4 regions of the Gordonia sp. YC-XJ4 genome follow, and region 4 is predicted to be linked to each of the others. Evidence: predicted binding sites of a transcription regulator. Region 4 holds the regulator's gene; each other region holds the start of a gene.

The links. The regulator LexA, encoded in region 4, represses DNA repair genes until DNA is damaged. The targets are predictions, from matches to a motif close to CGAACANNTGTTCG.
Region 1: AC5ZH6_RS15545 (HNH endonuclease signature motif containing protein) is a predicted target of LexA. The motif match lies at 1,051-1,064, and genes of this name have one in related genera.
Region 2: AC5ZH6_RS23925 (HNH endonuclease signature motif containing protein) is a predicted target of LexA. The motif match lies at 1,738-1,751, and genes of this name have one in related genera.
Region 3: AC5ZH6_RS17955 (HNH endonuclease signature motif containing protein) is a predicted target of LexA. The motif match lies at 1,450-1,463, and genes of this name have one in related genera.

What each region holds. Positions count from the first base shown of each region.
Region 1 is NZ_CM183447.1:3,516,079-3,520,248, forward strand. It holds gene AC5ZH6_RS15540 (SURF1 family cytochrome oxidase biogenesis protein) at 1-823, shown strand, start outside; gene AC5ZH6_RS15545 (HNH endonuclease signature motif containing protein) at 1,088-2,755, shown strand; gene AC5ZH6_RS15550 (cobalamin biosynthesis protein) at 2,983-3,939, opposite strand; gene AC5ZH6_RS15555 (Type 1 glutamine amidotransferase-like domain-containing protein) at 3,956-4,170, opposite strand, start outside.
Region 2 is NZ_CM183447.1:5,364,232-5,368,401, forward strand. It holds gene AC5ZH6_RS23925 (HNH endonuclease signature motif containing protein) at 53-1,714, opposite strand; gene AC5ZH6_RS23930 (GntR family transcriptional regulator) at 2,018-2,713, opposite strand; gene AC5ZH6_RS23935 (acyl-CoA dehydrogenase family protein) at 2,827-4,044, shown strand; gene fabG (3-oxoacyl-ACP reductase FabG) at 4,091-4,170, shown strand, end outside.
Region 3 is NZ_CM183447.1:4,004,455-4,008,624, forward strand. It holds gene AC5ZH6_RS17955 (HNH endonuclease signature motif containing protein) at 1-1,426, opposite strand, end outside; gene AC5ZH6_RS17960 (MBL fold metallo-hydrolase) at 1,890-2,549, opposite strand; gene AC5ZH6_RS17965 (acyl-CoA dehydrogenase family protein) at 2,758-4,128, shown strand; gene AC5ZH6_RS17970 (acyl-CoA dehydrogenase family protein) at 4,156-4,170, shown strand, end outside.
Region 4 is NZ_CM183447.1:2,548,774-2,552,943, reverse strand. It holds gene AC5ZH6_RS11285 (LysM peptidoglycan-binding domain-containing protein) at 1-432, opposite strand, end outside; gene lexA (transcriptional repressor LexA) at 641-1,372, shown strand; gene AC5ZH6_RS11275 (putative PEP-binding protein) at 1,410-3,134, opposite strand; gene AC5ZH6_RS11270 (DeoR/GlpR family DNA-binding transcription regulator) at 3,405-4,170, shown strand, end outside.

The DNA of each region.
Region 1 (4,170 bases), 970 kb from region 4:
GTGGCGCGAGGTGACGATGACCGGAACCTACCTCGTCGATGACCAGGCCCTCGTCCGCCTGCGTTCGGTCGACGAGCGGCCGGCCATCGAGGTCCTCACCCCGTTCCGCATCGCGGGCACAGATCGCGTCCTGGCGATCGATCGCGGCTACGTTCGCCCGGACCAGAGCAACACGCCCGCGATCCCTGCGCCCCCGACGGGTGAGACGACCATCAACGCCCGCATCCGGGCTTCGGAGGGTACATCGGAAGGCCGCGGCGCGCGGACCGAGGGCAACGCGCTGACCATGTACACGGTCGACCCGACCCAGCTGGCCAAGGCGACCGGCACCCCGATGGACCCGTTCTACCTGCAGCTGTCGCCGGACCAACCCGGCTCACTCGGCGAGATCCCACTGCCCCAACTGGATTCGGGCCCCTATCTCTCCTACGGCCTGCAGTGGCTGGCCTTCGGTGTGATGGCACCGCTAGGGGCCGGATACTTCATCTACTCCGAGATTCGTCAACGTCGACGAGCTTCCGCCGCCAAGAAAGCCCACACAGCCGAGGCCGCCGCCGGTCCCGACCCGACGACCCCCGACGACACCTCCGGACTCAACGGTGCCGCACAACCCGAGACGGCCCCACATCTGCTGACGCGATCCGAACGCCGCAAACGCATGCGCGAGGAACTGCGCGCAGCAGCCGGAACAACTACCGCGCCCGCCCCGGTCGACCCCGACGACATCGACGAGCAATCGCCCGCCGGCATCGGCGTAGGACCCGACACCGAGCACTTGTCGTCCACGGTGCGCGACAAACTCACCGAACGCTACGGCGGCTGAGGCCACCTGGTGGTCGAGGCGCCCCCCCCATCGGCGGTAGCAGCGCCCGACCCGTGACGCACCAAACCTCCCCCCTCGGTGGTCGAGGTGTGAGGCGCCCCAGGCGCCGAGCCTCGAGACCGAGCCGAACCGACGCTGGAACCCCACCACCGACCCCACCCGAAAAAACTTTCGGCAACCTCTTGCCAACCCGACAAACCCGGCATACACTCGAACACAACAACACACAAACACGTGTTCGCTATCGCCAGGGGGGTGACAATCATGGTCGACACCGCGTTACCCGACGTGTCCGGTTTGTCGACCGCCCAGAAACTCGCCCTCGCCCACCGCTTGGTTGATTCGCTGGCCACCGATGATTTGACCGGCCTGTCCAACGACGACCTGGTCACCGTCGCTCAATCCACCGAACAGTTGATCACCCGCATCACCGTCCAAGGCGATCGGCAGATCGTCGAATTCTCCGACCGCCACCTCGCCCGCGAATACGGATTCGGGTCGATCACCGACGCCATGATCGGCTTACTGCGTGTGTCGGAACCGTGGCGGCGGTGGAAACAACTCAAAGCGACCGCCACCTTCCACACCTTCACCGGTGAGGTCGCCGCCCCCAAATATCCAGCACTCGCCGAAGCGATGGCGTCCGGGGCGGCCGGCTCCTCGCACGCGGCAGTGGTGATCGACGTCCTCGACCGCATCCCCGCGGCAGTGCCGTTCGACGAGAAAATGTCGGCCGACGCCACGATGGCCCGCTACGCCCGCACCCACACCCCCTCCGACCTCCGGATCCTGGGGGCACGGGTGTTGGCGCACCTCGACCCCGACGGCCAACTGACCGACGACACCGATCGGCAACGCCGCCGCCAGATCCGCATCGGCCGCCAAGACGCCCAAAAAATGAGTGGATTGTCCGGGCAGATGACCCCCACCCTCACCGCACACCTCGAAGCAGTACTCGCCGCGTGGGCAGCCCCCGGAATGAACAACCCCGCCGACCCCGATTCCCCCACCGGCAGTCGCGAAGACGCCGACCCCGACGCGTTGGCGGCCGCGGCAGCCCGCGATCACCGTGATCAGGTGCAACGCAACCACGACGCGTTGGAAGCAGTCCTGCGCGCCGGGCTGGATGCCGGTCTCGGCCCGCAGTCGCATCGCGGGCTACCACCACACCTGATCATCAAAGCCACCCTGTCGGAGTTGATTGCGCAGACCGGGATGGGGGTGACGGCGACCGGCACCCTGCTGCCGATCACCGATGTGATCGCGTTGGCGGCCCAGTGCCAGCCGTGGTTGGCGGTGTTCGACGACCACACCAGTCTTCCCCTGTATTTGGGGCGGGCGCGGTTGGCGAGTCAAGGCCAGCAGATCGCGTTGTTCGCCAAAGACGGCGGCGAGTACTGCTCCTTTCCTGGATGTACTCAACCCGCCGCGCACGTCGAAATCCATCACGCCACCAAAGATCACGCGAAAGGTGGGCTCACCAACATCGGTGACCTCGCCCCCGCCTGCGGCAAACACAACCGGATGGTCGGCGACAAACCCGGACAATTCACGACCGGCATCTATCGGGACGGGCCGTGGGCCGGACGGTGCTGGTGGCGTAAGAACACCCCCGTCGGGGCGGCCGAACCGAACCCGAAACGCACCAACGCACTCCCCGACGTCGGGGCCACCCTCCGCGCCACCCTCGACAAAGTACGCGCCGACCTGCACCCACCACCCGACCCACCACCAAGTGGGGCCGCTGCCAGTGCCGATACCGATCTCGCCGAACGCGACGACCGGGGATCGATGCTGCCCACCAACCGAATCCGCCGCACCCGAGTCCCCATCGGACACGGGTACTACGACCTCGTCGAAATCCTCACCCCCGACCCTGGCTCGCCGGTCGAGAACCGACTCGCCCAACTACTCGGCGACCACGGACTCTAGACCGTCACGTACTCGGTCCGGGTCGGAAACCAGCAGCGGCGCAACAGGTCTCGAGGCTCGTCGCTAACGCTCCTCGGCACCTCGACCACCGGGACGAAAGATCCTCCGGGCTGATCGACCACCGTTCAAGGAGCGCCCCGCCCGGCGAGGAAGCCCCCTCCCGATGGTCGAGGTGCTGAGGAGCGCCAGCGACGAGGCCTCGAGACCCCCGACAGCCGAACATCAGATCACAAGCGTCGAGCGCGCCACCAGGCTATGGCGATGGCGGTGGCGAGCGCGCCGACTTGCACCTGTCGGGACAAAGCCAGGGCGGCACGGAGATCCGTTGAGGTCGGATCCCGCCCGTCGCCGAGGGTGGGTCGGTTCTCGGTGCGGTGCGGGTAGACCGTGATACCGCCGAGACGGATGCCGAGAGCTCCGGCGAAACTCGCCTCCACGACCCCCGCGTTGGGGCTCGGATGTGCCGATGCATCGCGCTTCCACGCGCGCACTGCACCCCGCCGATCGGGACCGGCGGCCACGACGAGCACCCCCGCGATCCGGGCCGGCAGGATGTTGAGCGCATCATCGAATCGTGCTGCAGCCCAACCGAAACGGTTGTAGCGGGCATTTCGATGACCGATCATCGCATCCAGTGTGTTCGCGGTCCGGTAGACGAGGAGACCGGGAACACCGGCCAGGGCGCCCCAGACCAGCGCTCCCACGGTGGCATCGGAGGTGTTCTCGGCCACCGATTCCAGTGCAGCGCGACAGATCCCGGGTTCGTCGAGTGCATCTGGGTCGCGGCCGCACAAGCTCGGTATGAGTTCCCGCGCGCCCGGAACGTCGTCGGACTCGAGACAGTCGGCCACGTCGTCACCGACGCGGATCAGGGTGGTCCCACCCAATACGGCCCATGTCACCGCGGCGGTGAGCAGTGTTCGCGCCGGACCGTTCTCGGCGAGTGGGCGGGCCGCGAGTGCCCCGGCCACACCGACAGAACCCACACACAGCGCACAGTGCGCGCTGCCGGCGATCCGGCTGTCGGCGTATGTATGTCGTTGCAGCGCGGTGGCGAGGGAACCGAGACCGGCAACCGGGTGCCCACGTCTCGGGTCGCCGACCGCACGGTCCAACAGGTATCCGACCAGTAACCCTGCCGGTGAAGGCCGGACGGCAGCGACCCACCACCTCCATGCGCGCATCAGAGCGACCCCCGCATCAGTAGTCCGATGCCACAACGGTCTGCTGCTCGCCACGCACCAAGAGCGCCTGGTGGTCGGCGAGCGGGGTCACGCGGTGGCGCGACTCGTACTTGCGGCGCACCGACTCGATCACGTCGGCGGGATACACCGGGAACTGGCCGTCGGCATGCGGGAGCACCACCGTGTCGATGAGTTCCAGACCGCGCGGATCGACCGGACCCGGTGCCTCGG
Region 2 (4,170 bases), 2.8 Mb from region 4:
GAGACCTGTTGCGCCGCTGCTGGTTCCAACCCCGGACCGAATACGTGACGGTCTAGAACCCGCGGTCACCGAGCAGTTGGGCGAGTTGGGTTTCGATCGGCGAGTCCGGGCTGGGGTCGGGGGTGAGGATTTCGACGAGGTCGTAGTAGCCGTGCCCGATGGGGATTCGGCTGCGGCGGATTCGGTCGGTGGGCAGCATCGAGTCCCGGTCGTCGCTTGTGGCGAGATCGGTATCGGCACCACTTGGTGGTGGGTCGGGTGGTGGATGCAACTCCGCCCGGACGCGGGCCAACGCCGCAGCGTAGGTGGTGCCGACGTCGGGGAGCGCGTTGGTGCGTTTCGGGTTCGGTTCGGCTGCCCCGACGGGGGTGTTTTTGCGCCACCAGCAGCGTCCAGCCCACGGCCCGTCCCGATAAATCCCGGTCGTGAATTGTCCGGGTTTGTCGCCGACCATGCGGTTGTGTTTGCCGCAGGCGGGGGCGAGGTCACCGATGTTGGTGAGCCCACCTTTCGCGTGGTCTTTGGTGGCGTGATGGATTTCGACGTGCGCGGCGGGTTGAGTACATCCGGGAAACGAGCAGTATTCGCCGCCGTCTTTGGCGAACAACGCGATCCGCTGTCCTTGACTCGCCAGGCGTGCCCGCCCCAAATACAGGGGAAGATTCGTGTGGTCGTCGAACACCGCCAGCCACGGCTGGCACTGAGCGGCGAGTGCGATGACATCGGTGATCGGGAGCAGGGTGCCGGTCGCCGTGACTCCCATTCCGGTCTGCGCAATCAGGTCGGACAGGGTGGCTTTGATGATCAGGTGTGGTGGTAGGCCGCGATGGGATTGGGGGCCGAGGCCGGCATCCAGTCCGGCGCGTAGGACTGCTTCCAGGGCGTCGTGGTTGCGTTGGACTTGGTCGCGGTGATCGCGGGCTGCGGCGGCCGTCAACGCGTCGGGGTCGGCGTCTTCGCGACTGCCGGTGGGGGAGTCGGGGTCGGCGGGGTTGTTCATTCCTGGGGCTGCCCACGCGGCGAGTACTGCTTCGAGGTGTGCGGTGAGGGTGGGGGTCATCTGCCCGGACAGGCCGCTCATTTTTTGGGCGTCTTGGCGGCCGATGCGGATCTGGCGGTGGCGTTGCCGGTCGGTGTCGTCGGTTAGTTGGCCGTCAGGGTCGAGGTGCGCCAACACCCGTGCCCCCAAGATCCGGAGGTCGGAGGGGGTGTGGGTGCGGGCGTAGCGGGCCATCGTGGCGTCGGCCGACATTTTCTCGTCGAACGGCACTGCCGCGGGGATGCGGTCCAGCACGTCGATCACCACCGCCGCGTGCGAGGAGCCGGCCGCCCCGGACGCCATCGCTTCGGCGAGTGCTGGATATTTGGGGGCGGCGACCTCACCGGTGAAGGTGTGGAAGGTGGCGGTCGCTTTCAGTTGTTTCCACCGCCGCCACGGTTCCGACACACGGAGTAAGCCGATCATGGCGTCGGTGATCGACCCGAACCCGTACTCGCGGGCCAAATGCCGGTCGGAGAATTCGACGATCTGCCGATCGCCTTGGACGGTGATGCGGGTGATCAACTGTTCGGTGGACTGGGCGACGGTGACCAGGTCGTCGTTGGACAGGCCGGTCAAATCATCGGTGGCCAGCGAATCGACCAAGCGGTGGGCGAGGGCGAGTTTCTGGGTGGTCGACAACCCCGACACGTCGGGTAACGCGGTGTCGACCATGATTGTCACCCCCCTGGCGATAGCGAACACGTGTTTGTGTGTTGTTGTGTTCGAGTGTATGCCGGGTTTGCCGGGTTGGCAAGAGGTTGTCGAAAGTTTTTTCGGGTGGGTTCCAGCTGGGGGTTCGGCTCGGTCTCGAGGCTCGGCGCCTGGGGCGCCTCGCACCTCGACCACCGATCCGGGACGCACCTCGACCACCGATGAACGGCTCGGCGCCTGGGGCGCCTCGCACCTCGACCACCGATCGGAAAGGGCTCGACGGGAAGGCGGAAGAGCGCCCTTACCACCGTGGGGACGGTTCACTCACCTCCAGAACCCGCGCTCCTCCAGGAGCGCCACCGCACGATGACCGCCGCGGAGGAAGTGGCCTTCGGTCAACGTGCGCGCCATACCCGGCGAGCGGCCGGCGAGTGCATCGACGATCTCGCGATGATCCCGCAAGGACGACGCGACCGAGTCCGGGTGGGAGTCGAAGAAGCCGGACGGGATTGCCCCACTGAGGAGTTTGAGCTCGGCGATCAGGCGCCGTGAGCGGGTGCCGAGGTTGATCAGCCGATGAAAGCGGAAGTTGAGGCGCTCGATCTCGAGGAGATCGGTCGTCTCCTCCATCTCGGTCGCCAACACACGCAGCTCGTCGAGGTCGGCGTCGGACAGAGTCGCCGACGCACGTTCGGCGGCCAGCCCGGAGATCACGCCGAGCATCCAGTAGTGATCGCGAATGTCCTCGCGGGACAGGTCGGCCACAAAGGCGCCGCGCCGCGGAATCGTCTCGATGATCCCCTCCCCGCTGAGTGAGATCAGCGCCTCACGCACCGGCAGTTTGCTCATCCCGAGAGATTCGGCGACCGCATCCTGATCGACCTTGGTTCCCGGCCGCATCTCGCCGGCGAAGACCATGCGGCGGATCTCCTGGGCCGCGATCTGCTTGAGCACCGACGATGCCGCCTCGACCGATCGACCACCCACGGGCTGTGCCACCACTGCCTCCTCGACTCGCATCAACGCGCAGAGATTATCAAACTCAACTATCACTCACCCGCTATGCAATCCATAGCCTGGACATATAGCTCGGATGGTTGGCACAACCTCACAGATTTGATAATTTCGATCGCATGGCTCCACCCGCACAGCAGCACACTCCCGCCGTCAGCGCGGACGACTTCGAGCAGATCCGCTCGGTGGTCCACGACTTCATCCGCACCAAGGTCGTGCCGCGCGAGAACGAGATCGCCGAGACCAACGCCATCCCCGACGACCTGCGCGCCCAAGCAGCCGAGATGGGCCTGTTCGGGTACGCGATCCCCGAGGAATGGGGTGGCCTCGGCCTCGATCTCACCCAGGACGTCGAGCTGGCGATGGAGTTCGGCTACACGACGCTCGCTCTGCGGTCGATGTTCGGCACCAACAACGGCATTGCCGGGCAGGTGTTGGTGAACTTCGGGACCGACGAGCAGAAGAAGGAGTGGCTCGAGCGCATCGCCTCCGGTGACGTCGTCGCCTCCTTCGCTCTCACCGAGCCCGGCGCCGGCTCGAATCCCGCCGGCCTGCGCACCAAGGCGACGCTCGACGGCGACCAGTGGGTGATCGACGGGCAGAAGCGTTTCATCACCAACGCACCGATCGCCGACCTGTTCGTCGTGTTCGCCAGAACCCAGCGCCGGGAGCGAAGCGAGCGGGCTGAATCAGAACAGTCCGCAGAAGGCAAGAACACAGGTATTGCCGTATTCCTGGTTCCTGCCGACACACCAGGGGTCGAGGTCGGAGTCAAGGACAAGAAGATGGGCCAGGAGGGGGCGTGGACCGCCGACGTCAGCTTCGACGGCGTGCGTGTGCCCACTTCGGCGCTCGTCGGCGGTGATGAGGAGACCGGATATCGCGCCGCGATGACCTCCCTGGCGCGAGGTCGGGTGCATATCGCTGCGCTCGCGGTCGGGCAGGCACAACGTGCCCTCGATGAGTCGGTTGAGTACGCGGCCAATGCCACCCAGGGCGGAAAGCCCATCGGCTCTTTCCAATTGGTGCAGGCCATGCTCGCCGACCAGCAGACCGGGGTGATGGCCGGGCGCGCACTCGTACGTGACGCCGCGCTCAAATACGTCACCGGCGAGGACCGACGGACCGCACCATCGGTGGCCAAGCTCTACTGCACCGAGATGGTCGGCAAGGTCGCCGATCTCGCGGTGCAGGTCCACGGCGGCACCGGTTACATGCGCGAGGTTCCGGTGGAGCGGATCTACCGCGACGTCCGCCTGCTCCGGCTTTACGAAGGCACCAGCGAGATCCAGCGACTCATCATCGGCGGCAACCTCATTCGTGCGGCAAGCAAGTAGCCCACCGCGCCACACCATCCCAGCACACTCACACGACAGGATTCCCATGCCCGGACCACTCTTGAAGGACCAGACCGCCGTGATCACCGGTGCCGCACAGGGTATCGGCTTCGCCATCGCGCAATT
Region 3 (4,170 bases), 1.5 Mb from region 4:
CCAGTGCCGCGGTGTAGGTGGCCCCGACGTCGGGGAGTGCGTTGGTGCGTTTGGGGTTCGGTGTCGCTGCCCCGACCGGGGTGTTTGTGCGCCACCAGCACCGTCCGGCCCACGGCCCGTCCCGATATATGCCGGTCGTGAATTGTCCGGGTTTGTCGCCGACCATCCGGTTGTGTTTGCCGCAGGCGGGGGCGAGGTCACCGATGTTGGTGAGCCCACCTTTCGCATGATCTTTGGTGGCGTGATGGATTTCGACGTGCGCGGCGGGTTGAGTACACCCGGGAAACGAGCAGTATTCACCACCGTCTTTGGCGAACAACGCGATCCGCTGCCCTTGACTCGCCAACCGCGCCCGACCCAAATACAGGGGCAGACGGGTGTGGTCGTCGAACACCGCCAACCACGGCTGGCACTGAGCGGCCAATGCGATCACATCCCGGATTGGGAGGAGGGTGCCGGTCGCCGTGACTCCCATTCCGGTCTGCGCGATCAGGTCGGACAGCGATGCTTTGATGATCAGGTGTGGTGGTAGCCCGCGATGCGACTGCGGGCCGAGACCGGCATCCAACCCGGCGCGCAGGACTGCTTCCAACGCGTCGTGGTTGCGTTGCACCTGATCACGGTGATCGCGGGCTGCCGCGGCCGCCAACGCGTCGGGGTCGGCGTCTTCGCGACTGCCGGTGGGGGAATCGGGGTCGGCGGGGTTGTTCATTCCTGGGGCTGCCCACGCGGCGAGTACTGCTTCGAGGTGCGCGGTCAGGGTCGGGGTCATCTGCCCCGACAACCCACTCATCTTTTGGGCGTCTTGCCGGCCGATGCGGATTTGGCGGCGGCGTTGCCGATCCGCATCGTCGGTCAGGTGGCCGTCGGGGTCGAGGTGCGCCAACACCCGTGCCCCCAGGATCCGGAGGTCGGAGGGGGTGTGGGTGCGGGCGTAGCGGGCCATCGTGGCATCGGCCGACATTTTCTCGTCGAACGGCACTGCCGCCGGGATACGGTCCAGCACGTCGATCACCACTGCCGCATGCGAGGCGCCGGCCGCCCCGGACGCCATCGCTTCGGCGAGTGCCGGATATTGGGGGGCGGCGACCTCACCGGTGAAGGTGTGGAAGGTGGCGGTCGCTTTCAGTTGTTTCCACCGCCGCCACGGTTCCGACACACGCAGTAAGCCGATCATGGCGTCGGTGATCGACCCGAATCCGTATTCGCGGGCGAGGTGGCGGTCGGAGAATTCGACGATCTGCCGATCGCCTTGGACGGTGATGCGGGTGATCAACTGTTCGGTGGATTGAGCGACGGTGACCAGGTCGTCGTTGGACAGGCCGGTCAAATCATCGGTGGCCAGCGAATCAACCAAGCGGTGGGCGAGGGCGAGTTTCTGGGCGGTCGACAAACCGGACACGTCGGGTAACGCGGTGTCGACCATGATTGTCACCCCCCTGGCGATAGCGAACACGTGTTTGTGTGTTGTTGTGTTCGAGTGTATGCCGGGTTTGTCGGGTTGGCAAGAGGTTATCGAAAGTTTTTTCGGGTGGGTTTGGTGGTGGGGTTCCAGCGTCGGTTCGGCTCGGTCTCGAGGCTCGGCGCCTGGGGCGCCTCGCACCTCGACCATCGATCGGAAAGGACTCGACCATCGATCCAGACCGGCCTCCCACCGGTTGTGCCAGTTGAGGATGCGCGCGGGGATGCACCGACTACCTTCTCGCGCAACAGCTTCCGGCTGCTTTCCCGGTGGAGGCTACAGCAGCGGCACTGCAGCCGCCCTGGGGCGTTGCCCGAGCATCCCGCTTTGCCGCCACGATCGCCTTGTGCTCGACTTCCCCGCGGCGTTGGTCGCCGGCATGCGGGACCGGCTGAAACGCGACGATGTGCCGTCAACTGCACCTCTTTCAGAACTCGGCCGCGGATTCCTGGTCGAGTACGGCGAATTCGGTTGCCGCGTCCTTCATCTCGCTCAATCGTGAGTAGTGGATGCCGGTCCCCGCGTCGGACAGGATGGCCTGGTGGATGGGCACCGCGACGCGTGGCGCCATGGCACGCAGGTAATCCACGGACTCACTGAGTTTCATCCAGGGCGCCGCCGACGGCAGCGCGAGGACGTCGACCTTCTCGAACGGGATGTAGAACGAGTCGCCCGGGTGCATGAACCGCCCGGCGCCCTGCGACGAGTCGAGGACGTAGGCGACGTTGTCGACGACCGGGATCTCCGGATGGATGACCGCATGCCGGCCGCCGGTCATCCGGGCGGTGACCGCGCCGATGTCCACCTGCTGCCCGGGGTGCGCCGGGGTCCACTCTCCCGCCGAGTCGGCGTCATTGAGTTGCCGGGCCGTCTGCGGATCGGCGTATCGGAGGGCGTGTGGATTGGCCGCGATGAGATCCGGCAGCCGCGCAGGGTCACAGTGATCGGGATGTTGGTGGGTGATCAGGATCGCGTCGAGTCCGGTGATGCCCTCGAAACCGTGGGAGAAGTTTCCCGGATCGAACAGGATCTTCGCCCCATCGAGTTCGACCAGCAGACACGAATGACCGAAGTGCGTGAGTTGCATGCCTCCACTGTGCTCCCGGCGGCCTCATGTGTCAGCGAACCGCTTCATAACCCCTGTTCGCCCCGGCACGCGCGGCCGGCGAACGAGTCCCGGCATACAAACACGTGACTTTCTTCTTACCCATGAGTAAGATCGGTTCTTACCGCCGGGTAAGGTATCCCGGAGCCGTACCGCCCCACCCAGTCAACCACTGCGAGAAATGGTGAACATGTCTACTCACACCGAACCCCGCGACACCTCCGCCGTCGGGAAGACCCGTCATCCCCGCAACTTCATCGGTACCGCGATGCGCGTGCTGACCACGGTCACGGGCTCGGAGTTCGCCGAGAAGTACCAGATCCGTGAACCCATCAACCGGATTGCGTACCAGGCGACCAAGACCGGGTTCCAGACCCTCGGCGCCGCCAACCGCGCCTTCTCGAAGGTGCAGGGTGGGTCGGGTCCGGCCAAACGGCTGACGACCACGCCCAAGGGCTACTTCAATCTCACGCCCGACGACGAACAGCAGATGATCGCCGAGACGGTCAAGGAGTTCGCCACCGAGATCCTGCGTCCGGCCGCCTACGACGCCGACGCCGCGGCCACCGCGCCGGAGGAGATCGTCAAGCGCTCCGCGGAACTCGGCATCACCATGATCAACGTTCCCGAGGAACTCGACGGCGCGGCCACCGAACGCGGGGTCGTGACCAACGCGTTGGTCGCCGAGGCGATGGCCTACGGCGACATGGGTCTCGCGCTGCCGCTGCTCGCCCCGAGCGGTGTGGCCACCACGCTGACCAACTTCGGCAGCGACGGCCAGCAGAAGACCTACCTGCCCGACTTCGCCGGTGAGAACGTCCCGCAGTCGGCGGTCGTGATCGCCGAACCGCGCCCGCTGTTCGACGCATTCTCGTTGCAGACCAAGGCAACCCGCGTACCCAGCGGCTACCGGCTCAACGGCGTGAAGTCGTTCGTACCGGCCGCGGGGTCGTCCGAACTGTTCATCGTCGGCGCGCAACTCGACGGCCGGCCCGCACTGTTCATCGTCGAATCCGATTCCAAGGGCCTGATCGTCGAGGCCGACCCCGGCATGGGTGTGCGCGCCGCAGGCATGGGTCGACTGCTGCTGCAGGACGTCGCGGTGCCGGAGTCGGCGCTGCTCGGCGAAGGTTCACCCGATGCAGCCTTCGCGGCGTATCGCGATGTGGTGCGGTTGTCGCGTCTGGGCTGGTCGGCGCTGGCCGCCGGAACCGGTCGGGCCGTCCTCGACTACGTCATCCCCTATGTCAACGAGCGTGAGGCGTTCGGCGAGCCGATCTCCAACCGCCAGGCGGTGGCCTTCATGGTCGCCACCATCGCCACCGAGCTCGACGGCATCCGTCTGGTCACCCTGCGCGGCGCCTCGCGCGCCGAGCAGGGCCTGTCGTTCGCCCGCGAGGCCGCCCTGGCCCGCAAGCTCACCATCGACAAGGGCCTGCAGATCGGTCTCGACGGCATCCAGCTGCTCGGCGGCCACGGCTTCACCAAGGAACATCCGGTCGAGCGTTGGTACCGCGACCTGCGTGGCGCGGGTATCGGCGAGGGCATCGTCGTCCTGTAAGGCGACCCGGGAATCGAGGACACAGTCATGAGCATCAATCTG
Region 4 (4,170 bases):
GTAGTCGCTACCGGCCACGGCCACCAGCCACACCAGCAGCGCCAGGGCGACACCGGTCAGCACGGCCACCATCGCACCGGTACGGCGAGCGGTGCGGTGCGCGGTGACCCGCGGGCCGACCGGAGTTGCGCAACGGGTGCCCGCAACCGCCGGAAGGCGGCGCGCACCGGTCCGGGCCGGGCCCGCATATGCCGGTCGTCGGCGGGCCGGGTCGCGCTCGAGCGTGCGCCGCTCTGGGAGGCGACGGTCGGACGACCGGTGTTCGGGCGCGCGGTGTTCGAGCACCCGGTGTTCGAGCGCCCGGTGCTCGACGGTTGCGCGGGCCGGCATCGACGCCCCGCGGCGAACGGCGGCGGCGCGGTGAGCCGTCCGGCGGGACCGAACGGGCAGGTCGTTGGTGCCCGGCGCGGTGGGCAGAAGTACGGTCGGCATGGCGTCTCCCTATCTCGATCATGCATTCGAAGAACGGATGTTCGAGTTCTACCACGGGGCACCGACAATTTCTCGCGACACGTCGAACACATGTTTGAGGTTGCCTGTCGCCTCGGCTACCCTGGCCGGTGTTCAGCTCTCCACAGGGCCCGTCAACCAGGGCGTACCCCGCGAGGATGTGCGCACCGACCGAAAGGATGCGAACCCCATGAGTGAGAAGAAGGGCCGCTCGGGTGACCCCGACGCGGCGACCGTCACCGATCCGGACGACGCCGTCGCGACCGGCCCGATCGATCCCGCGGCCGTCGAGGCCGCGCTCACCCCGCGCCAGAAGGGCGTGCTCGATGTGATCCGCAAGTCCGTGCGCGAACGCGGGTATCCGCCGAGCATCCGCGAGATCGGCGACGCCGTCGGCCTGGCGTCGACCTCATCGGTCGCGCATCAGCTGCGAACCCTCGAGCGCAAGGGTCTGCTCAAACGCGATCACAACCGACCCCGCGCGGTGAACGTCCAGGACGGCGATCCCACGCCCACCGACGACAACCCGAATGCGTCGAACCTCCCCACGCCGACGTTCGTGCCGGTTCTGGGACGTATCGCGGCCGGCGGGCCGATCCTGGCCGAGGAGGCCGTCGAGGATGTCTTCCCGCTGCCGCGTGAACTCGTTGGCGACGGGTCACTGTTCCTGCTGCGCGTCGTCGGTGAATCGATGATCGACGCGGCCATCTGCGACGGCGACTGGGTGGTCGTTCGTCAACAGAACGTCGCCGACAACGGCGACATCGTCGCGGCGATGATCGACGGCGAGGCGACGGTCAAGACCTTCAAGCGCAAGGACGGCCATGTGTGGCTGATGCCGCACAACGACCTGTTCGAGCCCATCCCCGGCGACGACGCCGCGGTGCTGGGCAAGGTCGTGACGGTGATGCGCCGCATCTGAGCGGAGTCACACCCGCCGGCCCGCTCAGCCGAACGGCTCAGCTGCGCAACGCTTCCGCGGCCGCGGCACGCGCATCGGCCGGTGAGGCGGTCGCCAGTGCAGCCTGCGCGGCGGAGCGGCACGCCTCGCGGTCGACCTCGGCGAGCTTCGCTCCCACCGCGGGCGCCGCGGCCGGGGCGCTCGACAGCGAGGTGACGCCGAGCCCGACCAGGACACACGCGAGCAGCGGATCGGCGGCGGCCTCGCCGCACACCCCGACCGGTGTCGCACTGCGGGTGCCCGCCTCGGCGACGGTGGCGATCAGCGAGAGCACCGCAGGCTGCCACGGGTCGGTGAGCCCGGCGAGCTCGGCCGACATCCGGTCGGCGGCCATTGTGTACTGCGTCAGATCGTTGGTGCCGATCGAGACGAAGTCGACCTCGGCGAGGATCGCCGGAGCGAGGATCGCCGCCGAGGGGATCTCGATCATCACCCCCGCCACCAGCCCGCGACCGCGGACCTCGGCAGCGAATTCGGCGGCTTCAGCGGCCGAGGCGATCATCGGCGCCATCACCCAGGGCGTGGTGCCGGTCGCCTGCGCGGCGCGGGCGATCGCGTCGAGTTGACCGGCACGGATCTCGGGATGTGTCGCGGCGATCCGGTTGCCTCGTACGCCCAGTGCGGGATTCGCCTCGGTGCCGTGATCGACGAACTTCAGCGGCTTGTCCGAGCCGGCATCGAGCGTCCGGACCACGACCTTCTTGCCGTCGAAGGCCTCGATGACCTCGCGGTAGAGCGCAGCCTGCTCGTCCACCGACGGTTCGTCGGCCCGATCGAGGAAGGCGAGTTCGGTGCGGAACAGACCAACCCCCTCGACGGGGTACGCCGTCGCCGCCCGCGCCGAGAAGCCGTCGGCGACGTTCGCCAGGATGGCCACCTCCACACCATCGGCGGTGCGCCCGGGCCCGGTCCATCCCGCGATCGCCTCCGCCTCCCGACGACTCTGCTCCACCTCGTCCCCGGCCCGCGCCGGATCGGGGTGAACGACAACGGTTCCCGCGGTTCCGTCGACGAGAACGGGCGTGCCCGCGGGTACGTCGTCGAGGCCGGCGACCGCCACCACGCACGGAATCCCCAGTTGGCGGGCGATGATCGCGGTGTGGCTGGTCGGCCCACCGAGCCGGGTGGCCAACGCGGTGATCAGTTTCGGATCGAGTCCGGCGGTGTCGGCCGGCGCGAGGTCGTCGGCGAGGAGCACCGACGGCTCGTCGGGCACGGGGACCCCGGGCTCGGGCTCGCCGAGTACCTCGGCCACCACCCGATCACGGACGTCGTTGAGGTCGGTGATGCGCTCGGCCATGATCCCGCCGAGCTTGGCGAACATCGCGGCGAACTGTTCGGTGGCCGCGGCGGCCGCGGCCGGGGCCGGGGTCCCGTCGGCGATCAGCTTGGTGACCGTGCCGATCCACCCGCGGTCCTCGGCGAGGCCCGCGGTGGCGATCAACACCTCTGCGGCGGCACCCGAGGCGTGCGAGGCGCGCTCACGCAGTCGCGCGGCGACCACGGCCGCGGCATCGACGAAGCGGGCCTTTTCGGCCTCACGGTCGGCCTCGTCCACCACATGTGAGCCCGGATCGGCGGGCTCGGCCCTCACCCGCTCGCCCGGACGGACGACCGGCCCGTAGGCCTTGCCGCCGACGACGGGCGTCCCGTGCAGCGTGGTGTCGGCATCCGACGCACTGCTTTCGGTCTGCGTGTGCTGGGGGCGAACCTGTTGATCCACGGTTCCGGCCTTTCCTCGTCCTTCAATGATGCGGTCGTTCGGTGGTGCGGGCGTTTCGGTGATGCGGGTCGTACTGGTCAAGCGGTCGTTCTGTGTGATCCGACCAGGCTTCCGATGGATGTGAAACACCGGTACGTCACCACCTCTTGTGATCGAAGTTACAAGAAATCCTTGACTTGTCAACACAAACAGGCGTAAACACAGATATATCAACACCGGGTCCCACAGAAACCCACATGGGGTCGGTGGTCGGAAAGAGATCGGAGAGACGTGTACGCGGAAGAACGACAGCAGGCGATCGCCGAGCTGGTCCGCTCGAAGGGCCGCGCCTCGGTGAGCGCGCTCGCCGAGCGCTTCGAGGTCACCAGCGAGACGGTGCGACGCGATCTGGCGAGCCTGGAACGCGCCGGCCATCTGCAGCGCGTACACGGTGGCGCGGTTCGGCCCGGCCTGGTCCAGATCGTCGACGAGCAGGGCATCGGCGAGCGCGAGGCCAGCCATGCCGATCAGAAGGTGGCGATCGGCCGTGCGGCGATGCGTTTCCTGCCGCCCGACGGCGGCTCGCTCGCGCTCGACGCCGGCACCACCACCTACCAGGCCGCACTCAACATCCCCACCGACCGACGCCTGAGCGTGGTCACCAGCAGCCTGCCCCTGGCCACGCTTCTTGCCGAACATCCCAGCGCCACACTGCATCTGGTGGGAGGGCGAGTTCGCAGTCTGACGCAGGCCGCAGTCGGCGCCGACACCGTGTCCCGACTGCGGCAGTTTCGCTCCACGGTCGCCTTCATCGGCACCAACGGGGTCAGCGAGGGGCTTGGACTGTCCACGCCGGACCCCGAGGAGGCGGCGGTGAAGTCGGCGCTGGTGCGCTCGGCGCAACGCGTGATCGTGCTCGCCGACTCCTCGAAGATGAATCGCGAGGACTTCGCCGGTTTCGCCGACCTCGACGACGTCGATGTCCTCATCACCGACGCCGGTATCGATCCCACCTTCTCCGCGGTGCTCTCCGCCCGCGGCATCGAGGTCGTGATCG